DNA from 4 places in the Ectothiorhodospira sp. PHS-1 genome. Region 1 is predicted to be linked to each of the others. Evidence: predicted binding sites of a transcription regulator. Region 1 holds the regulator's gene; each other region holds the start of a gene.

Evidence for each region. Region 1 encodes sigma-54, which starts transcription at its own class of promoters, with help from an activator protein. Its sites were predicted from a motif close to TGGCANGNTNCNTGCTT; they were not measured.
Region 2: the regulator sigma-54 is predicted to act here: its motif matches at 1,609-1,625, upstream of nifB (nitrogenase cofactor biosynthesis protein NifB).
Region 3: the regulator sigma-54 is predicted to act here: its motif matches at 3,740-3,756, upstream of nifV (homocitrate synthase).
Region 4: the regulator sigma-54 is predicted to act here: its motif matches at 2,864-2,880, upstream of ECTPHS_RS06335 (PEP-CTERM sorting domain-containing protein).

The regions. Positions count from the first base shown of each region.
Region 1 covers NZ_AGBG01000003.1:18,612-23,474, forward strand. Annotated here, with positions in the region: gene hprK (HPr(Ser) kinase/phosphatase) at 1-222, opposite strand, end outside; gene ECTPHS_RS01645 (PTS sugar transporter subunit IIA) at 219-692, opposite strand; gene hpf (ribosome hibernation-promoting factor, HPF/YfiA family) at 700-1,023, opposite strand; gene ECTPHS_RS01655 (RNA polymerase factor sigma-54) at 1,078-2,595, opposite strand; gene lptB (LPS export ABC transporter ATP-binding protein) at 2,762-3,487, opposite strand; gene lptA (lipopolysaccharide transport periplasmic protein LptA) at 3,484-3,978, opposite strand; gene lptC (LPS export ABC transporter periplasmic protein LptC) at 4,175-4,738, opposite strand; gene ECTPHS_RS01675 (HAD family hydrolase) at 4,735-4,863, opposite strand, start outside.
Region 2 covers NZ_AGBG01000026.1:21,628-26,490, reverse strand. Annotated here, with positions in the region: gene nifB (nitrogenase cofactor biosynthesis protein NifB) at 36-1,553, opposite strand; gene truA (tRNA pseudouridine(38-40) synthase TruA) at 1,734-2,534, opposite strand; gene ECTPHS_RS10880 (CbiQ family ECF transporter T component) at 2,584-3,267, opposite strand; gene ECTPHS_RS10875 (FimV/HubP family polar landmark protein) at 3,302-4,863, opposite strand, start outside.
Region 3 covers NZ_AGBG01000008.1:57,423-62,285, forward strand. Annotated here, with positions in the region: gene ECTPHS_RS05120 (PQQ-dependent sugar dehydrogenase) at 1-499, shown strand, start outside; gene ECTPHS_RS05125 (EAL domain-containing protein) at 523-3,333, opposite strand; gene nifV (homocitrate synthase) at 3,796-4,863, shown strand, end outside.
Region 4 covers NZ_AGBG01000010.1:95,075-99,937, reverse strand. Annotated here, with positions in the region: partial or broken gene ECTPHS_RS06345 (nucleotide sugar dehydrogenase) at 1-744, opposite strand, end outside; gene ECTPHS_RS06340 (asparagine synthetase B) at 784-2,625, shown strand; gene ECTPHS_RS06335 (PEP-CTERM sorting domain-containing protein) at 2,934-3,716, shown strand; gene ECTPHS_RS06330 (class I SAM-dependent methyltransferase) at 3,952-4,722, opposite strand; gene ECTPHS_RS06325 (3-deoxy-7-phosphoheptulonate synthase) at 4,844-4,863, shown strand, end outside.

The sequences.
Region 1 (4,863 bases):
CTTGCGCAGGTTCCACAGGTAGCGCATCTCGTCCGGACCCAGCACCTGGATCTGGTTGGGATGGATGATGTTCAGGTGTCCGACCAGTGAGGTACTGCCGTGAGGCGTGGCCTGGTGAGCGATCCGGCGTTCCCTGCCCTGATGACCGGCCACCCAGCGCAGGGCCAGGCGTTCTCCCATGGCCTCGACGACGTGATGGACGGTAAGGGGGGGCGTGGTCACGGTGAGTCTGGGCTTTCGGTATCCCAGTGGTGTACCAGCTCCAGCAGGTCTTCCGGTCCTTTGGCGCTACGCAGTCGGGCCAGGGTCTCCGGATCGGAGAACATGCGCGCGAGCAATGCGAGGATCTGCAGGTGTTCGTCGGTACATTCGGTCGGCACCACCAGGGCAAACAGGATGTCCACCGGTTCGCTGTCCGGGGCGTCGTAGTCCACGCCCTTGCCCAGCTTGAGCAGGGCGGCACAGGCCTCGTCGGCTCCGGCCAGCCGGCCGTGGGGGATGGCGACGCCATGCCCCAGGCCGGTGCTGCCCAGGCGTTCCCGGGCCAGCAGGCTGTCGAAGATCTCTCCCTGGGTCAGCCTGGGCAGGTGGCTCGAAAGCATGTCACCCAGCATCTCCAGAGCACGTTTCTTGCTGCTGACGTCCGGCAGACAGCAGACGCGCTCCGAAGCGAGAAGATCACCGATGTTCATGGATATCTCACCCGATGTGGTTACGGTGGGAGCCTTCGGCGCGGTGATGGTCCTTGAGCTTCTCCTTGTGCTTGACCACCTGACGGTCCAGTTTGTCGACCAGGGCGTCAATGGCTGCGTACATGTCGGCATGGCTGGCGTCGGCAAAGATGGTGTTGCCGCTGACCAGCATGTTGGCTTCCGCCTTCTGCTGCAGTTTCTCCACGGTCAGGACCACATGTACGTCGATGACGTTGTCGAAATGGCGCTCCAGGCGCTGGAACTTGTCATTGACATAGTCGCGCAGGGCGTCGGTCAGGTCCACGTGGTGACCGGTGAGGTTGATCTGCATGAGGTGACTCCTTGGTTTGAAATGTGAAAGTGAAGCTGAGGCCTGGTTGTGGATTCAGACGAGGCGCTTGCGTTCGTTGGATGGCGGGATCGCCATGGCCTCGCGATACTTGGCAACGGTGCGCCTCGCTACCTGGATGCCCCGGTCCACCAGGATCTGGGCAATCTTGCTGTCACTCAGGGGCTTGCCCTGGGGTTCTTCGGCAATCAGTTTGCGAATCATGGCACGGATGGCCGTGGCGGAGCACTCACCGCCGTCGGACGTCCCCACGTGGCTGGAGAAGAAATACTTGAATTCGTAAATCCCTCTCGGGGTGTGCATGTACTTCTGGGTGGTGACGCGGGAGATGGTGGATTCGTGCATCTCCAGTTGCTCGGCGATATCCCGCAGCACCAGGGGTTTCATGGCTTCGTCACCGTGTTCCAGAAAGGCGCGCTGATGTTCCACGATGGCGGTGCCCACACGCAGCAGGGTCTCGTTGCGGCTTTGCAGGCTTTTGATGAACCAGCGGGCCTCCTGCAGGCTATTGCGCAGGTAGATATTGTCCTGGCTGGAATCGGCCCGTCGCACAAAGCTGGCATAAAGTGGGTTGACCCGCAACCGGGGCGCGACTTCCGGATTCAGTTCCACCTGCCAGAATCCCTCGCGCTTGCGCACGAAGACATCGGGAATGATGTATTCCGGTGCGCTGGAACTGATCAGGGTGCCCGGGCGGGGATTCAGGCTCTGGATCAGCGAGATCACCACCTGCAATTCGCCGTCAGCCAGCCCCAGTCGGCGCTGGACCCCCTTGAAGTCGCGGGTGCCCAGGGCTTCCAGGTGATCACGCACCAGGGTTCTGGCCTCGGCCAGCCAGGGCGTCTCCGGCGCGAACTGCTCCAGTTGCAGCAACAGGCACTCGGCAAGATCCCGTGCACCCACGCCCACGGGATCCAGGTGCTGGACCATGCGCAACACGGCTTCCACCTCATCCAGCTCCAGTTCCATCTCCTGATCCTGGGCCAGGCCGGCGTGGATCTGCTCGATGGGTTCGGCCAGGTAGCCGTCATCGTTGATGGCATCGATGATGGTCATGGCGATGACCTGGTCCCGCTCGCTCAGGGGCGACAGGTTGATCTGCCAAAGCAGGTGGTCACGCAGGTCTTCGCCGGGTGCACTCTGATTCTCGAACAGGTCGCGACCGTCGTTGTCCATCTGGCCGCCGCCGGCGGTCGGCATGTCGTAGAGGTCTTCCCAGTTGCTGTCCACGGGCAGTTCCTCGGGAATGGTTTCCGCGGATTCGCTGGTGTTGTCCCGTTCGGCGGGCTCGTCGAATTCCCGGCTCTCCGCATCCTTGTCGGCGCTATCGGCGCCGGGGGCCATGCCTTCAGGTTGGGTGGCTTCATCCATGCCGGTATCCAGGTCGGCATCCGCGCCTTCCAGGGCTTCCAGCATCGGGTTGGTCTCCAGCGTTTCCTGGATCTGGGCCTGGAGCTCCAATGTGGACAGCTGCAGCAGCCGGATGGCCTGCTGCAGCTGCGGTGTCATGGTAAGGCTCTGGCCGAGACGGAGCTGGACAGAAGGTTTCAGCATAGGATGTGGCGTGCCACCGGAGTCGTCAGGCAGGAGTTGAAGGGTCCGGGCAGTACTGACGGTGCCTTGCCGTCATGTGCCGGGTCTGTCATCCGGATTATACGTCCTGGCACGAAAAATGTGACCCAGTGTGGGGAAACCATGCGTTGGCTCAAAAACTCTACCTTCATAGTCGGAAATGATCGCCCAGGTAGACCCGCCTGACCTGGGGGTCTGCCAGCACCACTTCCGGCGGCCCCTCGCTGATCAGGTGTCCGTCGCTCAGGATATAGGCGCGATTGCAGATGCCCAGGGTTTCACGGACGTTGTGATCGGTGATCAGTACCCCGATATTCCGGGAGACCAGATGGGTGATGATGCGCTGAATTTCGATCACGGAGATGGGGTCTACCCCGGCAAAGGGCTCATCAAGCAGGATGAAGGCCGGTTCGGTGGCCAGGGCGCGGGCGATTTCCACCCGCCGCCGCTCACCCCCCGAGAGGCTGATGCCCAGGCTCTCGCGGATATGCATGATCTGAAACTCTTCCAGCAGGGATTCCATGTGCTCATGGCGCTGGCCGCGGCTGAGGTCGCGGCGTGTTTCCAGCACGGCAAGCAGGTTGTCTTCCACCGACAACTTGCGAAAAACCGAGGCCTCCTGGGGCAGATAGCCGATGCCCAACTGGGCGCGGGCATGCATGGGCAGGGGGGTGATATCCCTGCCGTCCAGTTCGATGCGCCCGCCGTCGCAGGGGATGAGACCGACGATCATGTAAAAACAGGTGGTCTTGCCGGCGCCGTTGGGACCCAGCAGGCCCACGACCTCACCGCTGTTCACCTGCAGTGATACACCGTCCACCGGCTTGCGGGCGCGGTACTGCTTGACCAGGTCGTGGGTCTGCAGACGACTCATGGCGTCCCCTCGACAGGGGCGGGAGGCTGTTCCCTGGGCGTGAAGATGGCCTCGACACGGCCGGTGTCCCCGGTGCGGGCCTCCAGCGTGGCCGTGCGCAGGTCATAGGTGATGCGGCTGCCCCGGAACTCGTCCGTGCCCTGTCGCACGCGGGCATTGCCGCTCAGCTCCATGCGTTGCTCGTTGGGGAGGAACTCCATCCGCGCGGCTTCGGCCCGGACTTCCCGCCCCTGTGGATCCAGTGTGTTCAGGGTGGCCGGTTGACCCTCCGCGGTCATGCGTTCCAGCACCCGGCCCGGGGTATGGACGGTGACCGTATCGCCGCTGATTTCTGTGGCGCCCTGGGTGATGCGTACGCTGCCCCGGTAGGTGCTGATGCCCCGGTTGTCGTCCAGGGTGGCCGAGTCCGCCTCAATGCGGATGGGCAATGTCCGGTCCACCTGCGCCTGGAGCGGTCCGGACGGCAGCAGGATGGCCAGGGCCGGGATCATGAACCACGCGCCAGGCCGTCGCCAGGGTGAGCACTGAACCGCGCCCTCGCCGTTGCTCCCGCGAAGGCGGGAGCCCATGCTTTTCACTCCGTGACTGGATTCCCGCCTGCGCGGGAATGACGACCCGGGGGAGGCCGGCCGCATTCCGTTGGACCTGGATTCCCGCTGGCGCGGAAATGACTGACTGGGAACAGCCCTAATGGGGAACATAGACACCCCGTGCTTCTCGTTTGAGTTCCAGAATTTCACGTTCAAGATCCAGGAACAGCCCCAGACCCTCGGCCTCCTGATAGGTTGTCTGCAGACGTGCCGGGGCATCGGTGACGGCCTGACGGGGATCAGGCCAGAGGGTGGTGTCCCGGGTGGTGATGGTGATCGGGTCCCGTCCACCCTCTGCAGCGCGGTGGATGTGCACCTCGCCCAGCAACCTGACCTCATCACCGATGGGGGAGATCCAGCCCTGCTCGGAGCGCAGGGTCCAGGTGGGGCCAGGTGGTTGATGCAGGACCAGTACCGGGGTCTCCAGCCAGCGTGCCCCATCCATTTCGCGCTGCTCCATGCGCTGGCCGCGGAGCTGGTAACGGGGTTCACCCTGGGAGTCCATATGGATGGCCGCATACTGTTCCAGAAAGAAATCGGTTCCTTCGGTTGCCGCGTCTTCCAGTACCCGGCGGCGTTCATCGGCGTCCCGGGCCAGCCAGAAGCCGACGGCCGCGACCAGAGTCAGCAGCAGGATCAGGAACAGCGAGGGCAGTTTCATCTCAGATAGGCTGCCATGGCGGCCTGCAGAGTGCCCTGGGCCTCCATGATGAATTCACAGACCTCCCGGGCGGCACCGCGCCCTCCCGGTTGTCGGGTGACGTAGTGGGCGTGTTCCCTTACCAG
Region 2 (4,863 bases), on a different contig from region 1:
GCCTGTCATCGACCGCCTGGGGTTTGCAGGCTGCGTCACGCGCACTGCGTCGCCTCTTCCGCGGCCATGTCCAGGCGCCCGGCGGCCATCATCTCTCGGTACACGGCCATCACCGCATCCTCGATGGGGGCCATGGCGTGCTCGCCGTTGGGCATGATCCCGGCCGCCTCAAGTACCGACCAGGGTTCAATGCCGATACGGGCACAGAGCAGCACCTCGCAGTCCTCCAGGGCCCGCACCGTGCTGGCCAGCACCTGGGCCCGGTCATTGCAGGCCTCCGGTCCGGCGCAGTACAGATCCGCCCGCCGGTGCCCCTCGAACCGAACCCCTTCCGGCGTGGCCTTGTAAATCAAAAACTCCCGGGCATAGCCGAAATGCTGATTGACCAAGCCGCCGCCCTTGGTGGCCACCGCCATCAGCACCGGGCGGGCGGGCGGTTGTGCGGCGGATCCGGCCGAAGGTATTGAAGTCACAGTGCCTCCCTGGCGCTTGCGCGCCGCCATGCGTTCCCTGATCGTCGCCTGGACCTGATCCCGGCGTTCACGGACCGCGTCGTAGTCCGGCAGATCCTGATCAATGCGCGCCAGGCTAAATGCCTCGCCCCGATCCTCGCCCAGCATGCCCACTGCGTCGGCACGGCACTGGCGGCAATGGCGCATCATGTTCATATCGCCCTCGCACGCATCCCGCAGGGCGGACAGTTCCGCCTCGGTGGGCCCACGCTGACCGTTGAGACCGAAATAGGTGCCGTGGGCCGGGTCGGAGATCAGGGGCATGACGTTGTGCAGGAAGGCGCCCTTCTCCTTGACCCTGCGGGAGACATCCTTGAGATGGTGATCGTTGATACCCGGAATCATCACCGAGTTGACCTTCACCAGAACGCCCCGCTCCACCAGCATTTCCAGGCCTTTCTGCTGCTGGCTGATCAGAATCCGCGCCCCTTCCCGGCCGAACACCCGGCGACGCTCCCACAGCACCCAGGGATGGATGCGGGCGCCGATCTCCGGGTCGATGCTGTTGATGGTGATGGTGACATGATCCACGCCCAGCGCGACCAGTTCATCCACATGCTGGGGCAGTGCCAGGCCGTTGGTGGACAGGCAAAGCTTGATGCCGGGGTCCTGCTCCCGGATGCCCCGGAAGGTGGCAAAGGTGCGGGTTGGGTTGGCCAGGGCGTCACCGGGTCCGGCGATGCCCACCACGGTCATCTCGGGGATGGAAGCCGCGACGGTCAGGGCCTTGTGGATGGCCTGAGCCGGCTTGAGGACCTCGGACACCACGCCGGGACGGGACTCGTTGGAGCAGTCGTACTTGCGGTTGCAGTAATGACATTGGATGTTGCAGGCCGGAGCCACCGCCAGATGCATGCGGGCAAAGTGGTGATGAGCCTCTTCCGAGTAGCAGGGGTGATCCTGGATCTTGGCCTGGATGTGGGCGGGCAGTCCGGGTTTCCGACCGTGGCTGTCGCCGCAACCGGAACTGGGCTTGGTGCTGGCGCACCCGCCCTGGACGGTGACGGGGATTTGAATGATTCTGTCGGGCTTTGGGTCCATCACAATCCTCCCAGGGTGCCCGCCGCAGCGGGATTGACTTGGTTTTCCTGGAGGGATGCAAGACCTGTGCCCGGCCTTTAATGGGTGGTATTTATCTGTTTTTAATGGATAAAAAAAAGATCACCCAGGGAGAATGTGGGGCTTGCCACAGGGAAATGTCGGGAAAGTCACAGCCACCGGCTAAACGAAGCCGTAGCGGGGAATGACCGCCTCCGGGCGCAGGTCGAACTGCGCGTCATACCCCACCTGAACCAGATACAGGCCGTCCGGCGGTGCCGTCACCCCGCCCTGGCTGCGATCCCGGGCTTCCCGCAGTTCCGCCAACCAGTCACTGGGCCGCTCGCCTCGACCCACGCACATGAGGGCGCCGGCGATATTGCGTACCATGTGATGCAAAAAGGCATTGGCCCGAATGTCCAGATAGATGAAATCCCCATCGCGGGTCACCGACACCGACTGCACCTCCCGGATGGGATGACGGGCCTGACAACCCAGGGCACGGAAACTGCTGAAATCATGTTCGCCCAGCAGATGCTGGGCCGCCTCGTGCATGGGCTCCGCCGCCAGGGGACGGTGATACCAGGTCACCCGCCCACGCAGGACGGCGGGACGGGCCAAACGGTTCAGGAAGACATAGCGATAACGGCGCCAGCGAGCGGAGAACCGGGCATGGAAATCCGGTGCCACGGGCCTGACCCACTGCAGACTGATCTCCGGCGTGAGATTGCTGTTGCCGCCCAGCAACCAGGCATGGGGCGGACGGTCGGCGGTGGTATCGAAATGCACGATCTGACAGGTGGCATGCACCCCGGCATCGGTACGGCCGGCACAGGTCACCTGCACGGGATGATCCGCCACCTTGGCCAGCGCCCGTTCCACCAGGGGCTGGATGGTGCGGCCATCTTTTTGCTGCTGCCAGCCCCGGAATCCGGAGCCGTCGTATTCAAGTCCGATCGCCAGTCGACGGGGGGTGTCGTTCATTGGATTCGTGGGGCATGAATGGGAGGCGGGATGATACCAGTTCCCGGCATCAGTGCAGGGCGGCCAGCAGCAGCGGTAGCAGGATCAGGCACAGCAACAGCCACTGACCCGGTCCCGGTGGCGGCACGGGATCCAGGCGAATGGGCTCCAGCGGCGCCTTCTCCGCTTGCTCCAGCACCTGCCGAAACAGACCGGTGGCCCGCTGCCCCAGCCCCTGAAGCCGCGCCTTGGGGCCTTGCGGCGTGGTATCCGGACGACCGGCGGCGGCCAGTATCCGGACTTGGGGCAGTGCCTCCAGGGTCAGCACCAGCCGCACGGCGAAACGTTCCCGGGGCAAGCCCAGCGGCGCCAGGGGACGGGTGAGCCACAACAGCCCCTTGACCAGGGATTCCCGCGAGGTGACATGCAGTAACCAGACCACGGCGGCCACCGCCAGTACCAGCACCAGGGTCCGCTGCAGGCCCATCACCAGACCTTCCCGCCCCGGAGACCAGGCCCCCATCCATTCCAGCAACGGCGTACCGGGGGTGAACCAGCCAAAGATCAGGATGATGGAAAGAAAGAACCACTTGAGGCGGCGGGACATCGCCAGGAACCGCCCCACGCCCTCGGCGCCGGTGGCCGCCAGCGCGACGGCGGCCAGTAGACCGCCCACCGCCAGCACGGCCCAGCCGGCCTGGGCGACGCACAGGATGAACAGGACGACACCCAGAATCTTCAGGGCCGGGTGCATCCGCTCAGACACTCAACATCACGCCGGAGCAGGGTCAACGGATCTGATCCAGCAGTTCCCGAGCCTCCTGCTGCTGCAGGGCATCACCTTCCGCCAGGACTTCTTCCAGGGTGGCGCGGGCACCTTCCGCGTCGCCCATGTCGATGTAGGCGCGGGCCAGGTCCAGCTTGGTGCTGACTTCATCGCCGAGGCCGAAGGCATCTTCCAGACTCTGGGTGTCGTCCTCCAGATTTCTCAGATCATCTTCGGTAAAGGAGTCCTCCAACAGACGTACCGTATCGTCCGCATCGTCCTTCCTGGAGGACTCGGACACCTTGAGGGTGGCGTCTTCATCCGCCCAGTCCAGATCCTTGAGATCGATTTCCAGCGTTGCCTCGTCCCCGGGGGACGGCGGTTCCGCCGGCCGATCAGACGTCGAGACGGATTGACGTTCAGGCCGGTCAATATTGACCGTATCATCCTCCTGATCCACCGACGCCTGGCGTGGTTTGGCGGACTCCGACTCCAGTTCGTCAATGTCGAAATCCAGGTCCCCCAGATTGAACTGGAGGGTGTCCTCCTCCTCATCCCGAACCCTCCCGGCATCCCGGGTTGGCTCGGCCGGCGTCGCAATATCGGAGCCAGCATCCTGCAAGCGGGTCGGCGCTTCTTCTTCATTCCCTGGCTGCAGTGCCGTCGGTGCTTCCTCATCGATACCGGAAGCATCGGAACGATCCGTCGCCAGGGCATCCAGGTCATCACGAATATCAAAATCCACGTCACCGAGAGAAACGTCCAGATCCTGCATACTCAGGAGATCGCTGTCGTCCCTACCCGCCGAAGACACTGGGGAAGATGCCTTGCCCATGCCCTGGTAGAGGCTGTTACCCGGACTCAGCTCCTGCCCCATGGTCACCAGTCGATCCCACAGGGCGGAGGCACGGTCTCCCTTGAGTTCGAACATTCGTGCCGCCATCTCGTCGAAGGCACTCTGGTTGCCGGTGGCAAAGTAGGTTTCCGCCAGCTTGAACTGGTAATCGGGACGCTCGGGTTCGCGGGCCAGGGCCTCCTTGAGTAGATCCTCGGCCTGCTGGTAGAGGCCGTAGGCCAGGTAGACATCAGCTTCGGCGATGGTGTCGTCGTTGATCACTTCATCCCAGCTGCCCGCCTCGGAAGACGTACCGTCCGCGGCGGACACGGGGACCTGGGGCAACTGGGTCTCCACGGTATCCATCATGGCAGTGGAAGTGAGATCAATCTGATCAGTTTCGCCATCCGTCATGGTCCCGGACGAAGCGGGTCTGGTCGCCGTCGCGGCCAGACCGGCACCCGCCGCCGCGGCCCCGGTGGTCAGGGTGGCGGTACCGGTACCGACCGCGGAAGCCGGCGTCTCCTGCTCACGGAACGAACGCACCGGCGGGGCGGTCGCCTCCCCGGCCTCATCGGACTGACCACGCAGACGCCGCAGGGTCAGCAGGATCAGGGCAAGGATGAGAAGGATACCGAAGCCCCCGCCGATCAGCAGGGACGGGCTGCGCAACAGCTCGGCCAGGAAGCCGGTCGCCTGGGGCTGAGGTGCCGGTGCGGTGACGGAAGGCTGGGGAGCGGCAGGCGCAG
Region 3 (4,863 bases), on a different contig from region 1:
GATCTACACCTACGGCAACCGCAACATCCAGGGCCTGGCCCTGCATCCCGCCACGGGCGAGGTCTGGGTCACCGAACACGGCCCCCGGGGCGGGGATGAGCTGAATCTGATCGAAGCGGGCAACAACTACGGCTGGCCCGTGGTGACCCTGGGGCGGGATTACCGGACCGAAGCGCGTTTTCCCGATGCCCAGGCCTGCCATCGGGAGGACATGGTGGACCCGGTATTCGAGTTCCTGCCCACCCTGGCACCCTCCGGGCTGGCGGTGGTGGACAGTGACCATTTCCCGCGCTGGCAGGGTAATCTGCTGGCGGGCGGCCTGCGGGCGCAACGCATCCTGCGCCTGGTGCTGGAGGATCGGACGGTGGTCCACGCCGAAGAACTGCTGCGGGACCGGGTGGGGCGGATCCGGGATGTCCGCCAGGGGCCGGACGGGTATCTCTACGTCCTCACGGATGCCTCCAATGGTGCCCTGTATCGCATCGAACCGGCCCGCTGAGCCTGGATGCCAGCGGGTGGGGGTTAGCCCGTACCCAGGTTACCTGCCCGGCGGGTGGGAGGGGTCCAGTTCCGGATGGCTTCCTGAATCATCCCCACCGGCCCCGGTCGCCCGAAATAATACCCTTGGTGAGTATGGCAGCCGTTTCGGCTCAGCCACTCCCAGTGTTCCCGGGTTTCCACCCCCTCGGCGATCACCCTCAGGCCGAGCGTGCCGGCCAGGGCCACGATGGTTCGGGCAATGGCCGCGTCGTTGGGATCGTTGAGTACATCGCGGACGAACGACTGGTCGATCTTCACGTCGTCCAGAGGCAGCCGCTTGAGGTAGCTCAGGGAAGAATATCCCGTGCCGAAGTCATCCAGGGAAAACGTGATGCCCCGCGCCCGTAACTGCCGCATCTTGTCGATCACATCCTCCACGTCCTCCAGTAACAGGCTCTCGGTGATCTCCAGTTTGAGACGGTGAGGGTCGGCGCCGGTGGTGTTCAGGATCTTCAGCACGCCGGGCACGAAGTCCGGGTGCCGAAACTGACGGGCGCTCACATTGACAGCCATCTTCAGGTGCCTCAGGGAGGCGTCCCCGGCCCATTGGGCCAGTTGGGTACAGGCAGTCTCCAGTACCCATTGCCCCAGGGGCAGGATCAAGCCCGTGTCTTCGGCCAGGGCAACGAACTCACCGGGAGGTACCAAGCCCCGCTCCGGATGCTGCCAGCGCAACAGGGCCTCGGCGCCCATCAATTGGCTGTCGTCGTTTACCACTGCCTGGTAATGCAGCAAAAACTGTTTTTCCACGAGCGCTCGGCGCAGATCTCCCTCCAGGGCGGCCCGGGCCATTACCGATGCCTGCATTGCCGGGTCGAACAGCCGATGGGTGTTGCGTCCCGCCGCCTTGGCCTGATACATGGCCAGGTCGGCACGCTTCATGAGTTCGTCCACGCTCAACGATTCACGATCAAACAGGGTGATGCCGACACTGGCGGTGCCGTGGTGCTCCTGGTCACCGAGGCGATAAGGATGGTTCAAGGCGGCCAGGATCTTGTCGGCGACAAACCCAGCCTGTTGAGTGGCCTCCTGAGCCTCGTGGCTGAGCCTGTGCAGCATGACCACGAATTCATCCCCACCCAAACGGGCCACGGTGTCGTTTTCGTGCACGCAGCCGATGATGCGTTTGGCCGCCTGGATGAGCAAACGGTCGCCCTGGTCATGGCCCAGGGTGTCGTTGAGGATCTTGAAGTTGTCCAGATCGATGAACAGTAATGCCCCATGATGGTGCTCGCGGCGGCAGAGATCGACGGACGCCTCCAGGCGTTCGGTGAGCAGACGCCGGTTGGGCAACTGGGTCAACGGGTCGTAAAAGGCCAGGGTCCTGATCTCTTCCTCGGCCTGCTTGCGGGCGGTGATGTCCCGGGCGATGCCCTGGAAGCCGGTAATCTTTCCCACCTCGTCCCGTGAGGGTAGGGCACTGGAGCTATGCCAGCGCCAATAGCCGTCCGAATGCAGCACCCGGTATTCGACATCCTGCACGTGTTGGCCTTGTTGCATGACGTCGGCAAATGCCCGAAGGCAGAGGTGGAGATCCTCCGGGTGGACGAATTCGGAGAAATGGCGACCCAGGACACGTTCAGGATTGTGACCCATGAGGGTCTGCCAGCTGGGGGAAACGAACCGGATATGTCCATCGGGGGAAAACAGGTAGATGATGTCGTAACTGTTTTCCACCAGAAAGCGGTATTTCTCCTCGGAACGTCGCAGATCTGCTTCCGCCTCCTGGCGCTCCCGAATCTCCTGGCCCAGGAACCGGTTGGCCGCTTCCAGGGAATGATGGCTGCGCTTTAACGCCAGATCGGACTGCAGGATACGCAGATAGCCGCGCATTACCAGCAAACCCAGACCGACAATGACCCACCAGGCGAGGCTCAGGGTCCAGAATTTTCGCCACCAGGCGGCCATCACGACATCTTGCGCTTCCCCGGCCACCACCAGGAAAGGTAACTCCCGTACCATCTGGGCCGTGTAGGAGCGGCGCGTCCCGTCCACCGGCGAGACAATGGTGAAATGCAATGTATCTTTCTCACCAATAATCAGGGGGATCAATCGGCCGGCCTCCACCGGGTGACCAAGCTGGGCCTCCAGATTCTCCAGGGCATCCCGGGGGCGCCGCGCCAGTAACCGTTCCCCGTGGTCCACGATGGTCAGGCTGCTGCCGGGAGGGGGTTCTGCACGTTCCAGCCAGTGGTCGAAGAAACCCAGATCCAGGCGCACCTCCAGCAACCCCGCAAACCGGCCCTCGGCGTCACGAAGGGATAGGGCATGGACGACGAGAAACCGTTCACCCGCGGGGGACCAGAAGGCCCGGGAGACCAGGCGTTCCAGGTCGGGATCGGCGCGCAGGGAAAGGAAATGGTTCTGATCGCTGATGTCGTGATCGATCTTCAGGTCGCCACCGGAGGCGTGAGTCATCACCCCCTCGAGATCGAACAGGGCGATGGCCTGGGCATGGGGCAGGAGGCGAAGATGACGGTCAAGCCACTGGTTGATGCGGGCGTGGGCTTCCGGGTCATCCTCGCGGGGCCGGAGGGTCTCGGGCCGGATCTCGCCGGCCATGCTGCTGAGCAGGGCACCGCTGGTCTCGAATGCGGCGTACAGCCACTCGCTCACCAGCACGCTGGTGGAATGGGTACGCTGTCGGGAAGCCTCCATGTCCTGCCTGCTGGAAGCGTTCAGATCCCAGGCGATGACCAAGGCCAGTACCAGGCAAAAACCCAGATAGAGCATCCAGGCCTTGATAGCGATGTGCCGGTGGCGGCCATCGCCAAGCAGCGGGTATTGGGTCACCGGGAGTGTCCTGGTGCGGGTATCACGGATTTTTAGGCTCCCGAGGTGGGTACGGGTGGCTGCCATCCTGGTCTGTTCATGACCGACCCTGAGGGGGGGGTGGTCTTTACTTATATCATTTTCTCCGCCTGCGAATTCAGGATCAGGACGGAACCACGCCATTCTCCCGACCGATGGTGGTTGCCGCCTTTGCCTTGGGGCAAAAGGGACATCCTGGACTCCCGCCTTCGCGGGAGTGACGGCGGGTTGATGACGGCAAGGCGCCTTCGGGGGATGGCGGTCAGGATGTCTTTCTTGAGGCAGGAGCAAGGCGCTTTGTAGTAAATCCCACAATCCCCCCGTCAAGTCACATAACCACCCTCATCCCGTCATTAAATAATCATTTAAAATCATTAGCTTGATTGCCTGGCACGATAATCGCTAAATCCTCGGCATGGCCCCATTCGCCCGACGAGGACATCCATGACCCAACCGCTCGGCATCGTCATCGACGACACCACCTTGAGAGACGGTGAACAATCCGCCGGCGTGGCCTTCAATGACGCCGAGCGGGTGGCCATCGCCAGGGGGTTGGATGACCTGGGTGTTCCCGAACTGGAAATCGGCATTCCTTCCATGGGTCCCGAGGAACGGGAGTCCATCGCTCTGCTGGCCCGGCTGGGACTCAAGGCCCGTTTGCTGGTGTGGAGCCGCATGCGCGCCGATGACCTGGCCGACTGCGCGGGTCTGGGGGTTCACATGGTGGACCTGTCCATCCCCGTTTCGGATCAGCAGATCCGGCGCAAACTGGGCCGGGATCGGGAGTGGGTGCTGGAAAGCATCCGCCGTCACGTGGCCCAGGCCCTGGAACTGGGACTGGAGGTGGGCGTGGGCGGGGAGGATGCCTCCCGGGCCGATCCCGATTTTCTCTGCCGGGTGATCGAGATCGCCCAGTCTGCCGGGGCGCGCCGTTTCCGCTTCGCCGACACCGTGGGCATCATGGAACCCTTCGGTGTGCTGGCACGCATCCGGCAGCTGCGCGCTGTCTCCGACCTGGAGATCGAGATGCATGCCCATGACGACCTGGGCCTGGCCACCGCCAACACCCTGGCCGCCGCCCTTGGGGGAGCCACCCATGTGAACACCACCGTCAACGGCATCGGGGAACGGGCCGGCAACGCCGCCCTGGAAGAGGTGGTGATGGGGTTGCGTCGGCTTCACGGCATCGAAACCGGAGTGGAGCTGCGCCGTTTCCCGGCCCTGTCCCATCTGGTGGAGACCGCTTCCGGCCGTCCCATCCACTGGCAGAAGAGCCTGGTGGGAGAGGGGGTCTTCACCCACGAGGCGGGCATCCATGTGGACGGTCTGCTCAAGGATCCGGCCAATTACCAGGGCGTGGATCCGGCGGAACTGGGCCGGGAGCACCGTCTGGTGCTGGGCAAGCATTCCGGCGCCCATGCCGTGATGGCGGCCTATGCGCGCATGGGAGTAACCCTGGACAAGGCCCAGGCGGCCCTGTTGCTGAGTCGTTTGCGTCGATCCGTTTCACAG
Region 4 (4,863 bases), on a different contig from region 1:
ATCCCGGGTGACCAGTTCCATCACCTCGCGGGAGTCCAGGCCCAGGGACTGGGACAGGCGTCCCACCTCGTTGGCAAAGACGATCTTGAGGGCGTGGAAGGCATTGCAGGCGTACTTGACCATTTCCGCCGTGCCGATCCCGGTACCCACGAACTCGCAGGGCAGATGTTCGAAGATGGGCTTCACCTGGTCCAGGGTGCGTTCGGAATCGGCACCCACCACGGTGAAGGGGGGATGATCATAGTCCTTGATGGACGAGCCTTCCCGCAGAAACTCCGGCTGGAAGGCCAGGCCGAAGCCCTCCCCCACCCGCTTGCCGGATGCGGATTCCAGCGTCGGCCCCACCAGTTCCAGGGTGGTGCCGGGCTTGACGGTGGAGCGTAGCACCACGGTGTGATAGTGGTCCGTCAAGGCCAGGGCCTCGCCGATCTGTCGGGCCACGTTGCGCACGGCGGCAAGATCCTGGCTGCCGTTGCGGCTGGAGGGGGTGCCGACACAGATGAAGGACACCTCGGAGCGGCGGATGGCTTCGCTCACGTCGTCGGTGACCGTCAAGCGTCCCGCCTGTACCACCTGGGCAGTGAGTTCCTGGATGCCTTCCTCCACGATGGGAGAATGCCCACGGCGCAACAGATCCAGCTTGTGCGAGTCGATGTCGACCCCGACGACCTCATGGCCATCCCTTGCCAGACACGCGGCCGAGACCGCCCCCACGTACCCCATCCCAAAGATCGCGATTCTCATGCTGGTCCATCCCGGTGGTTCGGATTACCATGATTGCTCATGCCCCATTATGCACCCGCCATGACCGACTCCCCCAACCTGCACGACGTGCATCCAGCCCAGGGCATTGCAGGGGCGCTGACCACGACTGCCGACATCGACGCCGTGATCCGTTCCACACTGGCCCAGGGACTGGAGGGCGGTGCCCTTGCCAGCCAGGGTCCGGCCTTTTGTGCCGGTACCGGAGGGGGAGTGCTGCAAACCGATGGGCTGATCCTGGCTCTGACAGGCCGGGCGCATCATGGCGACGCTACCAGCGTGGATGCCGTCCTGCAAGCACTGGCCCGGGATTACCGCCGTCAGGGCACGGCGGCACTGACCGCCCTCAAGGGGCCTTTTGCGCTGGCGATCCTGGAACCGGAACGCGGGCGCGGCCTGCTGGCGGTGGACAAGATCGGCATCCGGCAGCTCTATTATGCCCAGGACGGCACCCGGCTGAGCTTCTGCAGTGCCCTGGCCCCACTGGTGGAGGCGGGGCTGGGCGGTGATCTGGATGCCCAGGCGATCCATGATTATGTGTACTGTCATTTCATCCCCAGCCCCCGCAGCATCTACCAGGGTATCCGCAAGCTGCCCGGCGGACACGTGCTGGAGTGGGAGCGCGGGACGCATCGGGTACGCCCCTACTGGCTGCCCCGCTTTGAGGAAACTCCCGTGGATGTGGCCGGGGCGGGCAAGGAGATGCTGGCGATCATCGAGCAGGCGGTGCGTGATGCCGTCGCAGCGCCGGAAGCGCCGCGGACCGCCGCATTTTTGAGCGGCGGCCTGGACAGCTCCACCGTCACCGGGATGCTGGCCAGGGTGAGCGACGAGGCCCATGCCTATTCCATCGGTTTTGATGTGCCCGGTTACGACGAGATGGAATATGCCCGGCTTGCCCGCGGCCATTTCGGGGCCGTCGGCCATGAGTATTACGTCACGCCGGACGACATCACCACCTGGCTGCCGCATGTGGCGGCCGCTTGCGATGAGCCGTTCGGTAATTCCTCCGTGCTGCCGGCGTTTCTGTGTGCCCGCAAGGCCCGCGAGGAAGGGGTGGAACTGATGCTGGCCGGGGATGGCGGGGATGAGCTGTTTGCCGGCAACGAACGCTATGCCAAGCAGGGTGTATTCGAGCATTTCAACCGCCTGCCCGCCTGGGCCAGACAGGGGCTGATCGCGGGCACGGCCCCGCTGGCGAATCTGCCGCTGCTGCGCAAGGCCCACAGTTATGTCACTCAGGCGCGGATTCCGCTGCCGGATCGGATGGATACCTATGCCTTCCTGGAGCGCCATGATCCCCGGGAGGTCTTCACGGCGGGGTTCGTCGGCACGGTGGACCTGCACGCCCCCAGGGATCTGAAGCGAGGCCTGTTCGCGGCACCGGAAGGGGCTTCCCTGCTCAACCGCATGCTGTATCTGGACTGGCATTTCACCCTGCACGACAATGATCTGGTGAAGGTGAACACGGCCTGCCGGCTGGCCGGGGTGGAGGTGGCCTATCCGATGCTGGCCGAAGACCTGATGATGCTCTCCAACCGGATTCCGTCGGCGCGGAAGCTCAGGGGCAACCAGTTGCGGTGGTTCTACAAACAGGCCTGCCGGGATTTTCTGCCGGAGGCCATCATTCAGAAGAAAAAGCATGGGTTCGGCCTGCCTTTCGGCATCTGGCTGCGGGATCATCCGCCCCTGCGGGATCTTGCCCTGGATGCACTGACCCGCCTCAAGGGGCGGGACATCATCCGGCCCGAGTTCATCGACGCGCTGATCCGCCTGCACCGGGACAAGCACGCCGCCTATTACGGAGAGCTGGTGTGGGTGCTGATGGTGCTGGAGTTGTGGCTGGCCGGACGCCGGCTTTGAGCGTAAAAAATTCCGACACCACCCCCACCTTCATCGTCCGGCCTCCGCATGGCGCCCCAAAACGAGGGCAGGCCTCGGGGCTGGGGCGTGGTTTATTAGCCATTTTCTGCCTTGAAAAGCCGCATGATGGGCACGCTCTATCTTGACACGCAAAAACGTCGGATTTCTTTACAATCTCAAGACTAAAAGCTTGAGGCATTCCGCATAAAATCGCATCCGGAAGCCGTTTCATCGATCATGGCACGATTAGTGCTTTATTAATTGGCATGCAGTTTTCGCCGCGTTTTTTCGTGAAGGATACGATTTCGATGAACACATCCCACAAGAAGAACAACACACTGAAGCATCTGGTCATGGCACTGTTGGTCGGCGCCGGCGCCTTGGCGGGCACGGCTCAGGCTGCGGTCATTACCTTGACGCCGGGGGAAGGCTCCGGGGTGACGCTGTCCAACTCCAATCTCGCAGCACCGAATCGCCTCAGTTTCTCGGATCTGGGGTGGAATACATTCACCGTGAACACGGAAACCAAAGAGATCAGTGGTCTGGAGAGCCTTTTCAAGGTCAGCGCGGCAAATAGTGGATCTACATGTTCTGCTTCTTTTTTTGGATTATGCTTGACCAGGAATTATGGCCCTACGAACTTTGCCACCGACATCACGATCAATCTGGTGCTTGATGAAGCCCCCTATGAGGCGTGGATCGGAGCAACATACAGCATGACCGGGGTGCTCTCTTACGCTAGGCATGACAATGAGCGGATAGGGCTTTGGGGAAGTGCAGGCTACGACACCAAGCAATCAGACCTCGTCTGGCACAGCGAGATGCTCATCGGGGACCTGAATGGCAACCATGTCCAGCTCGGTTTCGACAACCTGACGAATTTCCACGGTCAGGGCTGGCAGTCCGTGACCCCGACGGTGACAAGCGCTTTTGCCAACCCACCGTCCACCGGCACTGCCTCTGACCCGTCCAACGAACCGGCGGATAACGGCACCCCCGTCACCGCCGTCCCCGAGCCCGGCATGCTGGCCCTGTTCGGTGCCGGCCTGCTTGGCGCAATGGGCTTCCTGCGGCGCAGACGCGCCATCTGATCCTTGCCCGTCGTAGCAAGGCACTCCCCTCACCCCAACAAGGCACTCCCCCTCACCCCAACCCCTCTCCCGCAAGGGGAGAGGGGCTGCTTTCCCCCGCGGATTCGGGAACGGGTCCCAACCCCTCTCCCGCAAGGGGAGAGGGGCTGCTTTCCCCCGCGGATTGGGAACGGGTCCCAACCCCTATCCCGCAAGGGGAGAGGGGCTACTTTCCTCCATGGATTGGGAACTGGCCTTACCCCCTTCTCCCCTCGGGGGAGAAGGGCCGGGGATGAGGGGAACGTTTGGCGGACACCAGAATGGCGTGGCTGAGCAGGCTGCCCAACCCCGGAACGGCCCGGATCAGCCGCCGCATCCAGGGCCTTTCCAGCAATGACTGATACCGCTGCAGACGCCCCGGCAGGATGGGGATCCAGTGCACCTGCACCTCCGTGGCCCCTTCCCGTTCCAGCCAGACGGCAAGATCACCGACCCGGTCGTACCGAAGACCCGGCGCACGCCCCGTCAATCGGGCCACCAGACACCGGACCCGGGTGGTCAGGCAGTCACGGTTCAGAGCGTCGATCCAGACCTGTCCGCCCGGTCGGGTGGCATGCACCAGCTCCCGCACCGCCTGCTCCGGCCGTGACAGGGCCTGCATCACACCAAAGCACAGGACACCGTCCAGGGAAGCGGGACGGATCGCCAGCTGCGTCACATCCCCCACAGCCCAGGTCATCGCCGCCGGACTGCGTTCCCGGGCCTTTTGTACCGAGGGCAGGGAATAGTCCATGCCGATGGGACTGACGCCCTGCCCGGCCAGATAACGGGTATAACTGCCGGCCCCGCAACCCACGTCCAGCCACAGGGCACCCGGCGCATCCCCCGGCCAGAGGCGCTGAAAGTTTCTCAACCGGGCCTCCAGGCCGGACCGTGTCCAGCCGGCGATGTCGGCGTCATCCTGACAGACCGTACCGCGCTGAATGAAGCGTTGACGCCATTGTTCTTCGAATTTTGGGCGGGGCATGAAGTCTTGGGAAAAATTCCGGGCGGGCTGATAGTTTGAGGCTTGGAACCGCATTGCACAATGCAATGCATTTTCGCGTTAGACTGTCAAGATTGTCACCCTTTTACGCCGGATCACCCGCATGACCACAGCTCAGACCGA